Regions from separate parts of the Streptococcus sp. SCPM-O-B-15294 (M123) genome, predicted to be linked through region 1. Evidence: predicted binding sites of a transcription regulator. Region 1 holds the regulator's gene; the other holds the start of a gene.

Evidence for each region. Region 1 encodes Rex, which represses fermentation and respiration genes when NADH is low (regulators of the CRP and FNR family bind a similar motif). Its sites were predicted from a motif close to TTGTGAANTANTTCACAA; they were not measured.
Region 2: AC3E8G_RS01475 (2,3-butanediol dehydrogenase) is a predicted target of Rex. The motif match lies at 3,003-3,020, and genes of this name have one in related genera.

Annotation. Positions count from the first base shown of each region.
Region 1 covers NZ_JBYQGU010000003.1:107,553-115,255, reverse strand. Annotated here, with positions in the region: gene AC3E8G_RS03525 (NAD kinase) at 1-556, opposite strand, end outside; gene yjbM (GTP diphosphokinase) at 540-1,211, opposite strand; gene AC3E8G_RS03515 (CYTH domain-containing protein) at 1,307-1,873, shown strand; gene AC3E8G_RS03510 (ribose-phosphate diphosphokinase) at 1,936-2,892, shown strand; gene AC3E8G_RS03505 (cysteine desulfurase family protein) at 2,902-4,029, shown strand; gene AC3E8G_RS03500 (DUF1831 domain-containing protein) at 4,019-4,366, shown strand; gene AC3E8G_RS03495 (DUF4649 family protein) at 4,366-4,602, shown strand; gene AC3E8G_RS03490 (redox-sensing transcriptional repressor Rex) at 4,696-5,340, shown strand; gene radC (RadC family protein) at 5,529-6,212, opposite strand; gene AC3E8G_RS03480 (porphobilinogen deaminase) at 6,273-6,551, opposite strand; gene AC3E8G_RS03475 (class A sortase) at 6,706-7,452, opposite strand; gene gyrA (DNA gyrase subunit A) at 7,461-7,703, opposite strand, start outside.
Region 2 covers NZ_JBYQGU010000001.1:335,815-343,517, reverse strand. Annotated here, with positions in the region: gene AC3E8G_RS01480 (pullulanase) at 1-1,744, opposite strand, end outside; gene AC3E8G_RS01475 (2,3-butanediol dehydrogenase) at 1,904-2,896, opposite strand; gene AC3E8G_RS01470 (hypothetical protein) at 3,053-3,433, opposite strand; gene gatB (Asp-tRNA(Asn)/Glu-tRNA(Gln) amidotransferase subunit GatB) at 3,532-4,974, opposite strand; gene gatA (Asp-tRNA(Asn)/Glu-tRNA(Gln) amidotransferase subunit GatA) at 4,974-6,440, opposite strand; gene gatC (Asp-tRNA(Asn)/Glu-tRNA(Gln) amidotransferase subunit GatC) at 6,440-6,742, opposite strand; gene AC3E8G_RS01450 (cysteine hydrolase family protein) at 6,879-7,448, opposite strand; gene codY (GTP-sensing pleiotropic transcriptional regulator CodY) at 7,448-7,703, opposite strand, start outside.

The DNA of each region.
Region 1 (7,703 bases):
CAATCTGAAGCGCTTCGATCGTCGGGTGAAGCACAGCTCCTCCTAAAGATTTATTATAAGCTGTGCTACCTGTAGGGGTCGAAACCGTAATACCATCCCCTCTGAATCGCTCAAAATGAACGCCATTGATGGTTAAATCAGCCACCATAGTTCGATCGCTACGTTTGATTGTCGCTTCGTTAAGGGCTCGCATAATCTTCGTATCCCCATTATCAAAAGTCACTTTGACATTAAGGATTGGGTAAGATACCTTGGCACCTGTATCGAACTTGAGATTTTCTACCAACTTGTCAATCTCATCATCTAAATAGTCCGTATAAAATCCAAGATGCCCCGTATGCACTCCAACAAAACGAACCCGATCCAATTGACTCTCGTACTTATGAAAAGCCGAGAGCAACATACCATCCCCACCGATAGAGATCACGATATCCGGATGCTTCTCAGTTAAGATAAAATTATTCTTTTTTAATTTATAACGAAGTTGTTGAAAAACCTCTTCGCTCTGGCGTTTTCGATTCCGAATAATCGAAACCTTTTTACCTGTAGTCCTCATCTGTATCATCACTATTTCCGACGCCATCGTTTAATTTACGATGCATTGGATCAAAAAGAGCTTGCGCCTCCTGAATGGCATCACGAATGGCACCCATTTCCTCATCGAGTTGATAAGCCAAATTCGCGGTGACTTCAAGACGCTTCTTAATCTCGTCTGGAAAATCTCCTTTATATTTGTAATTTAATGAGTGTTCAATGGTGGCCCAGAAATTCATAGACAAAGTACGAATCTGAATCTCTGCCAAAATCGTTTCATAGCCATTAATGGTATCTACTGGATACTCTACCACTACATGATAGCTTCGATACCCACTTGATTTCTTGTGACGAATATAGTCTCGTTCTTGAACCACGCGCATATCCTGACGCTTCCGCAAGACTTCTAGGACTTCGTCTACGTCATCTACAAATTGAACCATGATCCTCAGACCAGCAATATCTTGCATATCTTTAGCCAGGTTCTCTTCAGATATACTTCTGCGTTCCATCTTTTCGAGAATACTCTCAATCGGCTTCACACGACCGGTCACAAACTCGATTGGGGAATGCTTTTGTTGTTTGCGATACTGCTTTCTTATCCCACGAAGTTTAATCTTCAACTCCCCAACTGCTTGGATATAGGGATCTAAAAAATTTTCCCAATCAATCGCCATTGAATCACCTTGTCATCTCAAAGTTTTTTGTATAAAATAAACACATCTATTATTATATCATAAAGAGCTTGCAAACGAAAGAAAAGGACGTAGCTATGAATCATTTAGAAATTGAATTTAAAACCTTACTAACCAAGGAAGAGTACCATTCTCTAGAAGACTTTTTCAAAGACCAACCACCTATCCGACAAACCAATCACTATATTGATACGCCCGACCATGCTATCCGGAATCATCGGATGGCCTTGCGAATTCGTACCTTAGCTGATCGGGCTGAGCTAACCCTTAAAGTACCGCAAGATGAGGGACATTTTGAATACAATCAAGCCCTTACTTTTGAACAAGTAGAAACCTTTCTCTCCAAGAAGAAATTCCCTAAAGGTGAGATTGCCAGCTTTCTCACTGATTTAGACATTCCTCTAACTTCCTTAGATGTCTGGGGAAGTCTAGAAACAGAGAGACGGGAGAAAAGAATCCCTAAAGGATTATTAGCTTTTGACCGTAGTCGCTATAACTCTATCGAGGACTATGAGTTAGAAATGGAGGTGGATGCCGCTTCAGATGAAACTTATTTTCACGAATTTCTCAAGGAAAAACAAATTGAATACAAGCCAGCCAAAAGTAAAGTAGCAAGATTGGCTCAAAGTTTGCTAAATAGCTGAAATTACTGAATTTTTTTGCTAAAATAAGACTAGACAAAAATATCTAAATGAGGATCAAACACATGTCAGAAAAAAACAATATGAAGCTCTTCGCACTCAACTCCAACCAAGAAATTGCACAAAAAATTTCGGAAGTTGCTGGCATCCCACTCGGAAAGCTTTCTTCACGTCAATTCTCAGATGGTGAAATCCAAATTAATATCGAAGAAAGTGTGCGTGGATATGATATTTACATCATCCAATCTACTAGCTTCCCAGTGAACAATCACTTAATGGAATTGTTAATCATGGTAGATGCTTGCCAACGAGCAAGTGCCCATACCGTAAACGTGGTCCTTCCATACTTTGGGTATGCTCGTCAAGACCGCACTGCTGCTCCTCGCGAACCAATTACAGCAAAATTAGTTGCCAACATGCTTGTCAAGGCAGGGGTAGACCGTGTTGTAACCCTCGATCTTCATGCGGTTCAAGTACAAGGCTTCTTCGATATCCCAGTAGACAACTTGTTCACGATTCCTCTATTTGCGGATCACTATATCAAACAAGGTTTAACCGGTTCAGATGTAGTGGTTGTCAGCCCTAAAAATTCTGGAGTGAAACGCGCACGCAATCTTGCTGAATATCTAGATGCCCCAATTGCTATCATCGACTACGCCCAAGACGATTCCAGCCGTGACGAGGGCTACATCATAGGGGATGTTAAAGGTAAAAAAGCAATCCTGATCGATGATATTCTAAATACAGGAAAAACCTTCTCTGAGGCTGCAAAAATTGTTCAACGCGACGGCGCCACTGAGATTTATGCCGTTTCTAGTCACGGACTTTTCGTTAAGGGAGCCGCAGACCTACTGAATCAAGCACCGATTAAAGAGATTTTGGTTACAGACTCTGTAGCAACCAAAGAGCAAAAACCAAAAAATGTAAAATACATTACTGCAAGTGAATTGATTGGAGATGCCCTTGTACGTATCCAAGAGCGTAAACCAGTTAGTCCACTATTTGCATACCACAAGAAATAAGGTGATGGCGTGATTTATTTTGACAATGCGGCAACCACTCCCCTAAGCCCAGGAGTAATCAAGGTGATGACAGAAACGATGGAAACCAGTTTCGGAAATCCCTCTAGTCTCCACTCCCACGGTCGCCAAGCGAAAAAGATTCTTAGAGACGCTAGGGAATGCGTTGCAACTTGTTTAAAGACCTCTAGTCAACAGATTATCTTCACTTCTGGCGGGACCGAAAGCAATAACACTGTTATAAAGGGCTACTGTCTCAAACATAGACAGCAAGGGAAGCATATTATTACCACGGCTATTGAGCACCATGCCGTCCTGGAACCGATTGAGTACTTGGTCCAAGAATATGGATTTGAAGTAACCATCATTCAACCGGTCGATCAAAAGATTCGACCTGAAGATATTCGAGCTGCACTTCGTCCCGATACAGTTTTAGTATCCACCATGTATGCCAACAACGAAACGGGTGATCTCTTGCCTATCAAGGACATTTCAGACCTTTTAAAAGACCATCCTGCTGCTTTTCATGTCGATGCTGTTCAAGCCGTTGGTAAACTTGCTGTAGCCCCTGAAGAGCTAGGAGTTGATTTTCTAACCGCATCGGCCCATAAATTTCACGGGCCTAAGGGAGTTGGTCTTCTCTATGCTAAAAAGCCTGACTTCTTCAATCTCTTACACGGTGGTGACCAAGAAGACAAACGTCGAGCTAGTACAGAGAACTTGATTTCAATTGCTGGAATGGCTCAAGCCCTCAAAGAAGCAACTGAGCAGTTAGACGCAAATTATCAGTACATTCAGAGCTTATCTGAACGTATCCTAACAGGCCTAGAAGATTTAGATTTCTATCTGAATAGCACAGACTCCAAACTTCCTCATGTCTTAAACATCGGCTTCCCAGGTATCATCAATGATATCTTACTGCTTCGTTTAGATATGGCGGGAATTTCAGTATCAACTGGCTCGGCTTGTACTGCGGGGACTGTTCAGCCAAGTCATGTCCTTGCAGCTTATTATGGCGAAGATTCACCTCGCTTGAAGGAATCTATTCGCATTAGTTTATCCGAATTCAATACGACTGCTGAAGTCGATACTTTTATAACAACTATTCACAAAATTTTAGGAGAATTACATGGCATTTGAAACATCTGTCTCATTACCAAACTGCGATTACACATACGCAATCCATCCAAATATTAAAAAATATACCCTACGCGACAATACCTTTGCACAAACAAAGGTTGGAAACTACGAATTAAATCGTTTGTTAGAAGCTATTCCAAATAGTGGAGATGGCTTTAAGTTAAAAATTATCATCAATAAGGATTTAACAGGATTTAAAATTAACATTACTGACAAGTCAGGCCTTCGTTTGGTAAATATTTTTAAAAACCCAGAAAACAAGATTATCCAACAAAAATTCTACTTCCTCATGGACAGTTTAGTTGAACGTGAAATCTTTGAAAGGATTGAAAAGTAATGACCAATAGTCCTGTAGTCCTCACCTATTTGGATGCATATCAGAAGGAACGTCAGGTTAGCTACGACAACATCGATCACTGTCTATTAGCCTTCTCAGGTTGTGTGACCATTCCAGATTCCTATCAGGTTGTTTCTGTGACCTACAAGGGGCAAACCTTACCTTTCACTGGAAAAATCGGTGACTTCTATCGCTATCTGATTCAGTTTGATCAGAGTTTAAGAAATTCCAATTAAGAAAGAAAAACACCGTTTTGGTGTTTTTTTAGTAGAAGATAGTTGCTTTATTCACAAACTTTTTATAAAATAGATTTGAAAGGTTGTGATATTGTGAAACAAGATAAGACTAATCCAATTCCTCGTGCTACTGCTAAACGACTCTCCTTGTATTACCGCATTTTTAAACGCTTTAATGCAGAGAAAATTGAGCGAGCAAATTCAAAACAGATCGCTGAAGCCATCGGGATTGATTCCGCAACTGTTCGTCGAGACTTCTCCTACTTTGGAGAGCTTGGACGACGTGGTTTTGGTTATGATGTCAAAAAGTTAATGAACTTCTTTGCTGATCTCTTGAATGATAACTCCATCACCAATGTTGCTATTGTCGGGATTGGAAATATGGGGAGTGCCCTTCTTCACTATCGCTTCCATGAGCGAAACAAAATGAAAATTGTCATGGCATTCGATACGGATGATCATAAGTTAGTCGGCACTAAAAGTAAAGATGGTATTCCGATTTACGGCATCTCCACACTAAAAGAAAAACTTGAGGGACAAGAGATTCAAACAGCCATTTTAACCGTTCCAAGTGTAAAATCTCAAGAAGTTGCAGATTTACTGGTTGAAGCTGGTATCAAGGGAATCCTTAGCTTTTCTCCCGTACACTTAACAGTTCCAAAAGATGTGGTAGTCCAATATGTCGACCTAACCAGTGAACTACAAACCCTTCTCTACTTTATGCGTAAGAATACATGATAAGCAAAGAGGCTGGGACAAAAGTCCTAGCCTCTCAATTGTCTTTGGATTGTTGAGCAAGACGCAGTGGTTGAGTGGGCTCTACCACGCTGATTTTATCAGCTTTTACAGCCCTACTCAACTGTGCGGAGGTGGGACGACAAAATCGAATTCTAACGAATTACCGATTTCTGTCCCACTCTCTTTTTCTATACCAATAAATCTGTTTCTTCCCGGTAGCTATAATAATCATCAGTTGAGACAATCAGATGGTCCAGGAAAACAATTCCTAGACAATTGCAGGCTTCAATCATTTGTTGGGTGACACCATCATCATTCTTGCTAGGATGAATGATCCCGGACGGGTGGTTGTGAACCAAGATTAAGGATGTCGCCATATGCTTGATGGCATAGTGCAAGATTTCTCTTGGTTCTGCAATGCTACGATTGACTGTTCCAATAAAAATCACTTGCTGATGGATAATTTGATTTTGAGTATTCAGATATAAGGCCAGTAAATGTTCCTGTTTCTCATGGCCTATTTTTTGCTGCATCATTTTTGCCAACTTTTGACTACTCATGATTTGTTCTGTTTCAATCACTTCAGAAGTCTGTATTCGTTTCCCTAGTTCAATAGCAGCTATCAGCTCTATGGCCTTTACTTTCCCAATTCCTGGAATTTCCTGTAACTCCTGAAAACTCATACTAGCTAGTTCTTTTAAACTCTTTAGTGATCCCAACAGGTCTTGAGCGATCTCGTAGACTGGTTTATTTTTGTTCCCCGTCCGTAATAAGATGGACAGCAATTCTTGATGACTGAGCTTATCAGGTCCTTCTGTTAGCAAACGTTCTCTAGGTAAGAGACCAGTTTCTTGAAATACAATATGATACATAAAAAACCTCCTCAATTAATAATTCGCAATTGAGGAGGAAAAAGGACGATTCTGTATAAATTAAATTGGACAAACTACTTCTCTTAAGTTTTCAAGAATTCGAGTTTCTTCATTTGAGAAGTTAATTCTATAGCATTCTTGCACTTGTTCCAAAGAAGCAAGAAATTGACGAATTTCGTATCGAACTAAGTGTTCTTGATCATCAGGAATGTTTTCAATGGTTTCGAAGACCTGTTCAACTTCGTAGATCCCCTTGGTAATGAGCGCTGTTTTAGGGAAATCATTGACCAGTAAGCCATAGAAGTTTCTTAACAAAGTATAGATATCTTCTGTGCGCATTCAGTTCCTCCAAGCTTCTTTCTATCACTCTTCTATTATAAAATAGAAAGCATGCAAAAATATGTCAGTCAGGTAACATTTTATGACTATCCTCTTACAAGTTGGCAGAAAATTAACAGAAAAAAAAGAGGTCAAGGACCTCTTTTTAAGTTGATTATAATTGCATTTGATTATAAGATTTTGTGAAAGCTTCCAGTATATCTTTTGGTGCTTTTGAGTAATCTACTGAAGTTTCCAAAGTCCCTTTTACAATCGTACGATAAGTTGCTGCAGCATCCTCACAGGTCACCAAGGTGATTTCATTAACCCCTTCACGATCTGCAATGACATCGACCCGATCTGGTGTAACTGTCTCAACAGAATTGATGACATAAGTATACACCTTTTCCTTATCAGTGATATAGATTTTCATTCCAGCTTTGGCATGTTCTAATGGAGAAAAGAGCATTTCATTTGCCCCTGTCAAACCAAAGACATGGTGACTAGCCAAGGAGTAATTCCTTTCCCCCATAACCTGGTCCTCTTTCATGGTACCAGCCCCATAATAGAGTCCCACATTATCTAAGCCTTTAAAAATCGGAAGGTTCATCTTCAACTCAGGGATTGCTATCCCCCCAATAACAGGCAACTTCTGCGCCTGCCACTGGGCATTGATAACAGATTCTGTAGAAAGCGATTTGACTTCTTTAAAATCAAAGCTAGTCTTGGCATCTTTATTCTTATCGATGGTCTTTTTCGATACCTTGCTGACCTGGTACTGATTGGTATGCCACACCATGATCATGTTCCGAATCGGAGCATTAAAGATCAAGGCAATAGACAAAAGGATCAGTAAGGTAGCAAAGATATTAATCAAGCGATTGCGTAAGCTTGTTTTCTTCTTTTTTCTTCTTGAAGCCATTATTTATCCTACCCTTCACTTTCAGTCTCAGTCTCTGACTCATCTTTTTCGTCAGCTTGAACCGTTGTAAAGGTTACGATTTGGGCATCTTGATCCAGACGCATCACTTTCACACCCATGGTCGAACGTCCAGTTTGAGAAATATTAGCGACGCTAGTACGAATCATGACACCTGTATTGGTGATAATCATCAAATCCTCATCTCCTTTGACAGTCATGAGACCGGCCAGAGGACCATTCTTATCAGCCAC
Region 2 (7,703 bases), on a different contig from region 1:
AGTCGCGGACATGGGCTTCATAGATGATAGCATCTTCTCGCTTCTTAAAGTTTGGAATGGACGCATAGGTTAAGTCGCTCGGACCTAATCTACTTGGATCCACAAAGGCTGCTTTTGCTACCTTATGAACCGCATCTGTCTTGGACAATTCACTATTCCAAGCTGCCAACGATTTGGCATACGGATCAAGGACCGTGAAGGTTTTTCCTTGGCGTTCGATTTCATACTGGTAGAAATAGCCCGTATAATCTTGGATATCCAGTCCTGAATCAGCAGAAAGGGTCTGCTTCCAAGTGCCTCGCTCCCCTTTTTCTAGAGCCACACGGCCAACTAGTTTTTCAGAATCGTTCTTGTCATAGATGACAACGGATACCTTGTCCGCACTTGGTGACCAGAGGGTGAGATCAACCTTCTTCCCTCCTTCATGAAGATGAGCTCCGAGAGTTCCATCATAGCTATAGGCTTCATCCTTGAGGCGCCAGTTCATTTTAGTTGTAAAGCGGTCATTGTCGTATTGAACCGTATAGGATTGATCAACCTGAGAGAAATCCCCTGTATAGGTCACTTTCTTTCCAGCTTCATCTAAAAGCAGGTCCGAGATGGTAACTGGATTACCCTGAGCATCCGTGATCTTGGTCCGCTTGAGCAATTCTTCTTTCTGTGCCCCTGCCAAGGTCGAGAAGCTGGCTTCAATCTTTTCCTTACCGACATGTTGGGCACCCGTCATACGGATATCGTTGACATAGTATGGGTTGGTGTAAACAGTCGGATCATCGTCCCGTAAGAAAATCTGGCTGTGGTTCTTCAAGTCAGCAAATTTATAATCTTCTTGTCGAATTTTCACATCGTCTCCAGACTTACTCTCATCCAATAATAAGAAACCAAATTCTTTTGCAGCTTCCTTTAGGGGGATATCAATGTAACGACCGTATTTCCCTGTCGCTGTAAAATCTGTCCCATCCGGCCAGGCAGCACTGCTCGGATTCTCTACATCTCCCCAATACCAGAGAGATTTTTTGTCATAATTTCCATCTGTCCGATAATAATTGACTCTGACCATTCCCTCTGCTTGAGGCTGATAAGAATAGACTTTAAATTTGTCATCTAACCAGGCTTCATTCATTTTTGGAGAGAGTAATTCAATGGACTTGTCCCCTGTGATATTGTCCCCTTTAACATTGTTGATGAGGAAGCTAATCTTCTTAGCCTGATCATTTTTAAGCTTGACATCTAGATAATAGCCGTAGTCATCTGTCTTTGCATCCTTAAAGGATTGAGCACCCGTCGGCCAGTTTTCCGAAGGTTTTTCAACATCATCCCAGGTCCAGAGCCCCTGAGTTTCCTTGTTTTCTTCTGGTAGCTTTTTCACATGAATCCGGATGGTCTGATCAGCAATCGGCTCCTCTGCCTTCTCAGACTGAGGAGAAGCAACCTCTTCAGTGAGGGCGCTTACATTTTCAGGCGCAGTGACACTTTCTTCCGCCACTTTTGGAGTTTCACTTGTCTCAGTGTTCGCAGCTGGCTTCACATCTGATGAAGAAGTGCTTGCTTCATTTGACGGGGTTGCCACCACTTCTGAAGCTGTTGCGGGGGGATTGACCACCTCATCCGCACTGACTGGACCAGCAAAGGCTGTTAAGAGGGCCAAACTCGTCGCAATCGCCACCGAACCAACGCCATTTTTCAATCGACGAATCGCATAGACGACTTGTTTATCGCCTGTTACAGAAGAATTCTGTTTCATATTTGTCTCCTTAAAATGATTAGTGTTCAACCAGTATAGCATGTAAAAATTATTTATGCAAGCGTTTTCTCAATTTATACTATCTTTTTATATTGTCCTCCCTATTTTTAAAAAAACCAGCCCAAATGGACTGGTTTTATTCTGTAAGGATGTAGTACATTATGGCTCAACCAAAATCTTGATTTGCGATTTATCTTGCGTTAATTCGATAAAGCCATCTTGAACAATGTTTTCCAATTTGATTTTCTTGGTAACCAATTTTTCAGCAGAGAAATAGCCTTGTTCCATCAATTCCAATACTTTAGGGAAGATGTGGCGATAAGCGATAATCCCTTTGAGGGTCTTTTCTTGAATGGCGAATTCGTTTGGATTGATGCTGGCTTCGCGTTCCCAAATGGATACGACCATACACTCACCTGCCTTATGGACAGCTGCCAAAGCTTGTCCAAGAACAACAGGAACCCCTGTTACTTCATAAGACACATCCGCTCCCCCATCCGTCAAACGATGGATGGCTTCTACGACTGTTTCACCTTCTTCTGGACGAACCACAATGGCACCTAGCTCTTCTGCTTTGGCTTGACGTTCAGGGGACAATTCAACCGCATAGATTTTTGAAGCACCAGCTGCACGAAGGGCTTCCACGATTAAGAGACCGATAGGCCCCAAACCAAAGATAACAGCTGTATCTCCTGCCTTGATAGCAGATTGACGAACTGCATAAACGGCTACAGCAGCAGGTTCTGTAAGCGCTGCTTGCTCATAGCTCAAGCTATCTGGAATCACATGGACCAAATCTCCATCTAGGACACAGTATTTAGCAAACCCACCATCTGCCGCAAGACCGACGAAGTTCAAATTTGGATCAAGGTTATAATCACCAATTAAGTTGTGTTTTGCTAAAATTGGCTCGATCGTCACACGATCACCGACTTTAACACGAGTCACATCGCTTCCAACTTCAACAATTTCTCCAGCAAACTCGTGACCGAGGGTAACGGGTGCTTTTTGACCAGAATAGACATGCTCTTCTGTTGGAATGAAGATTGGTCCATCCAAGTATTCATGCAAGTCTGTCCCACAGATTCCCGTGAATTTGACCGCAACCTTTACTTGATGAGGTTGTACTTTAGGGACTTCTACTTCTTCGATACGAACGTCCTTCTTGCCATGCTAGCGAGCAGCTTTCATTGTTTCCATATGATTCTCCTATTTTTCCATGAATTGCAATTCCCTTTCAGGAAACCCGACAAGCATATTGTAAACCCTTTCACAAACTTTGTCAAGAAGAAACAGACGGTTAATATCTTAATTATCGGTCCGAGATGACTCTAATTTCCAACCGACAATCCAGCCCAGAACAAGAAGATAATTTTCAAAAGCTCCAATAGCATTTACTGGCAAATGATAGTTGAGATAAGCAAATAAATGATTGGTCCCAATCCCAAGCCCACCAATGATCAAGGCCAATAAAACCGTACGAAGATAAAACCAATCATATTTGAGATTGACAGCAATCAGGATCACAAGGACCGCCACATTCCAAATCCCAATCTCCCGTTGCCAACCGACAGAAATACCATATCCCGAATGACTTCCCATATAAGTTGGAAAGAAGAGCTGAAAGATAATCGCTCCAGACATGGCGATGATAACCAGGACAAATAAGACTCTTAAAAATTTGTTCATGTAACTCCTCCTAATGCCAGTTGATATGTAATGATCTTTCCTATTCTAACACAATTTTATGGATAGTAAAAACCAACCTTTCGGCTGGTCTTTCTCTATTACTCTTCTTTCAACTTCGCTAATTCTTGGGCAAGTAACTTGAGGGCTACCTGTGGGTTGGCTTGACCTTTGGTTGCTTTCATGAGGAAACCTGTGAAGGCCTTGTCCGCATTCCGCTTCCCTGACTTGAAGTCAGCTACGGCTGCTTCATTGTCTGCAAAGACTTGGTGGATGATTGGGATCAAGACTTCAGGGTCTGAAATTTGTACCAATCCAGCTTTTTCGACGTATTCACGCGCACCACCACCGTTTTTCGCCAAGTGAACAAAGACTTTCTTGGCAATCTTAGAAGAAATGGTTCCATCTTCGATGATGGCAATCATTTCGACCAAATTTTCCGGTGTCAATTGGATTTCTTCCAGCGTTTTGCCTTCTGCGTTCAAGAATTGTGCGACTTCACCTTGGAGCCAGTTAGACACTTGTTTGGCATCGCCACCAAGGGCTACAGCTGCTTCAAAGAAGTCAGAAGTGACTTTCGTCGCTGTCAATTGGTTGGCATCATAGTCAGACAAGCCAAGCTCTGCCACATAGCGAGCACGACGGTCTTTTGGAAACTCTGGCAACTCTGTACGCATTTCCTCGATCCACTCATCTGAGATTTCAAACAAGGGAAGGTCTGGTTCTGGGAAGTAACGGTAATCCGCTGCTCCTTCTTTGACCCGCATAAGAATCGTGCTCTTATTGGCTTCATCGTAACGGCGTGTTTCTTGACGAATAATCCCACCTGAACGCAAGATTTTCGCTTGACGCTCCACTTCGTATTCAAGACCTTTACGGACGTTTGAGAAGGAGTTCAAGTTTTTCAACTCAGTCTTGGTACCAAATTCCTCTTGACCGTACGGGCGAAGGGAAATGTTGGCATCTACACGCATCGATCCTTCTTCCATCTTGACGTCAGAAATACCAGTGTACTGGATGACTTCTTTCAAAGCTGTCAAATAGGCGTAGGCTTCTTCAGGAGAACGCATATCTGCTTCAGATACGATTTCGATCAATGGAACCCCTTGACGGTTGAGGTCTACATAAGAGAAACCGTCTGTTCCGTGGGTGTTCTTACCGGCATCTTCCTCCAAGTGGGCACGTTCAATCCCGATTTTCTTAGTTGAGCCGTCTTCCAATTGCACTTCAATCCATCCGTTGTATCCGATTGGCTCGTCAAATTGCGAAATTTGGTAGGCCTTTGGATTATCAGGGTAGAAATAGTTCTTACGGTCAAAGTGCATGTGCTGATGAATATCCATATTCAGCGCCAAAGCAGCCTTGATACCAGCGTCTACAACACCCTTGTTCAAGACAGGAAGCACCCCTGGGAAAGACCAGTCAATCACATTAGTGTTAGCATTTTGCTCGTTCCCAAAGTGAGCAGAGGTTGGTGAGAAAATTTTTGAGTTTGTATTCAATTCAACGTGGACTTCAAGTCCGATGACTGTTTCAAAGTTCATTAATTGTCACCTCCGAAAATAAGGGGTTGTTGCTTGTGGTAATCCGTCGTTGCTTCAAAGGCAGCTGCAGCTTGGTAGATGGTTTCTTCAGAATACTTGGGACCAATCAACTGCAAACCAACTGGAAGACCTTGCGCAAAACCTGCAGGAATCGAAATCCCTGGAAGACCTGCCAAATTGACTGGAATAGTCAAGAGGTCAGCCAAGTACATGGCAACCGGGTCGTGGTTGAGCGAATCCAAATCAAAGGCCACGCTTGGAGCTGTTGGCCCAAGGATAAGGTCATAATCTGCAAAGACTTTTTCGAAGTCTTGGATAATGAGGGTACGAACTTGGCCAGCTTTCTTATAGTAGGCATCGTAGTAACCAGATGACAAACTAAAGGTACCCAGCATGATCCGACGTTTAACCTCATCACCAAAGCCTTGGCTACGAGTATTCACGTAGATGTCATCTAAGTTCTTGGCATCTTCCGCACGGAAACCATAGCGAATCCCGTCGAAACGTTGCAAGTTTGAAGAAGCTTCAGATGAAGCGATGATGTAGTAAACGGCAACCCCGTATTTAGAGTGTGGAAGGCTAACTTCTTCGACAGTTGCTCCCAATTTTTCAAAGTGTTTGGCTGCATTAAGGATGGTTTCTTTGACTTCTGGATCGATCCCTTCACCAAGGTACTCCTTAGGAAGGGCAATCTTCATGCCTTTAATGTCTTGACCAATCTTAGAAGTAAAGTCTGCTACACGAACAGGTGCAGAAGTTGAATCCTTGGCATCTTCGCTGGCAATGACATTAAGCAATTGGGCATTTTCCTTAACCGTTGGTGAGAAAGTACCAATTTGGTCAAGTGAGCTACCAAAGGCAATGAGACCAAAACGTGAAACTGTTCCATAAGTAGGTTTGAGACCGACGATTCCGTTGAAGGCGGCCGGTTGACGGATGGAACCACCTGTATCTGAACCAAGAGACAAACGGACTTGCCCTGAAGCTACAGCTGCAGCAGAACCACTTGACGAACCACCAGGCACCTTGCTGTGATCCCAAGCATTCTTGGTTGGTCCATAATATGAAGTTTCACCAGATCCACCCATGGCAAATTCATCCATGTTGGTCTTCCCGATGACAATCATATCTTTTGCTTTGGCATTGGCAACAGCTGTCGCATCAAAGATGGGCTCGTAGTTATAGAGCATTTTTGATGCTGCAGTGGTCAAGATGCCATCTGTTGAGATATTGTCTTTAACTGCGAGCGGAATCCCTGACAGAAGGTTATCTGCATCGATTCCTTTTTCATCAATGGCCTTAGCTTGCGCAAGAGCAGCTTCTTCGGCCACCGTTACAAAGGCATTGACTGCTTCTTCACGCTCCTTGATATCATCAAGCGTCGCTTGTGTCAATTCAGTTGCCGAAATTTCCTTAGAGACAAGGAGGTCGTGCAACTCTTCAATGGTTTTATGGTTGAATGACATTAGGCATCTCCTCCATCTTCTAGGATAGCTGGTACCTTGATGTAGTAGTTATCTTTTTCAGGTACATTTTTAAACAAGCGGTCACGGTCCGTCCCTTTTTCAGCAACATCCGGACGCAATACGGTCTTACGATCCGCCATGGTTGTTGTTGGGGCAACACCGGTTGTGTCCACTTCTTCCAACAATTCCACCATGTCGACAATTTTCGATAAGGTTGTCGCAAACTCAGCTGTCTCTTCTGGAGAGAATTTCAATTTTGAAAGATTGGCAACGTGGGTTACCTCTTCTTGCGTAATTTTCATCTTGCTTCCTTTCGTGAAATGATGATTTTTCAATACCCTCTATTTTACCATATTTTTAGTATTTATGCGGTAGTTTGGCAAGAAAATAGAGTCCGAGGAAGGCTAGGCATTAGGCCATTCTCCTCGAACTCTAATCTTACAATTCTTCTAATTGTTCATTCACCACTTTTGCTCCCAAAACATGTTTGAAATGATTTAAAGCAAACTGGTGATTTTCAGGAGTGAGCGACGCCACTGCAGGCGCGACCACTTCGATCCGATAGCCCAGATTATAGGCATCTACTGCTGTATGGAGGACACAAATGTCCGTTAAGACTCCCGTCAAAATAACCGTATCTACGCCACGTTCCCGGAGGCGAATATCCAAATCAGTTCCTGAAAAAGCAGAATAATGACGCTTGTCCATCCAAAAGACGCGTAGATCCGCTTTGTGCTCCCGATAAAAATCAGCTAAGGGACCATACAAATCCCGTCCACTAGTCCCAATGATATTATGAGGTGGGAAGAGCTTGCTTTCTGGATGAAAGGGGTCGTCTACATCATGAGCATCAATCGCAAAAAAGACATAGGCCCCTTGGTCAAAGGCTAGCTGGGTCACCTGGGCAATGCTCTCGGAAATAGCTTGTGCAGGAGCTCCTGCCGTTAGCTTACCTTCATCCGCTACAAAATCAACGGTGTAGTCAATCGAAATTAACGCTTTAGTCATTAGTAGTCTCTTTTCTTAATTTCTTCAAAAATATCTGGGATCAAGACTTTGAGGTAGGTTCCCTTCATCCCAAGAGAACGGCTTTCAATAATACCGGCTGACTCCAATTTCCGCAGCGCATTGACAATCACAGAGCGGGTAATACCAATCCGATCCGCAATCACAGAAGCGGTCAACTGCCCTTCATTTCCCTTCAATTCACCGAGGATGGCAGATACCGCCCGCAATTCTGAATAAGACAAAGTATTCACAGCC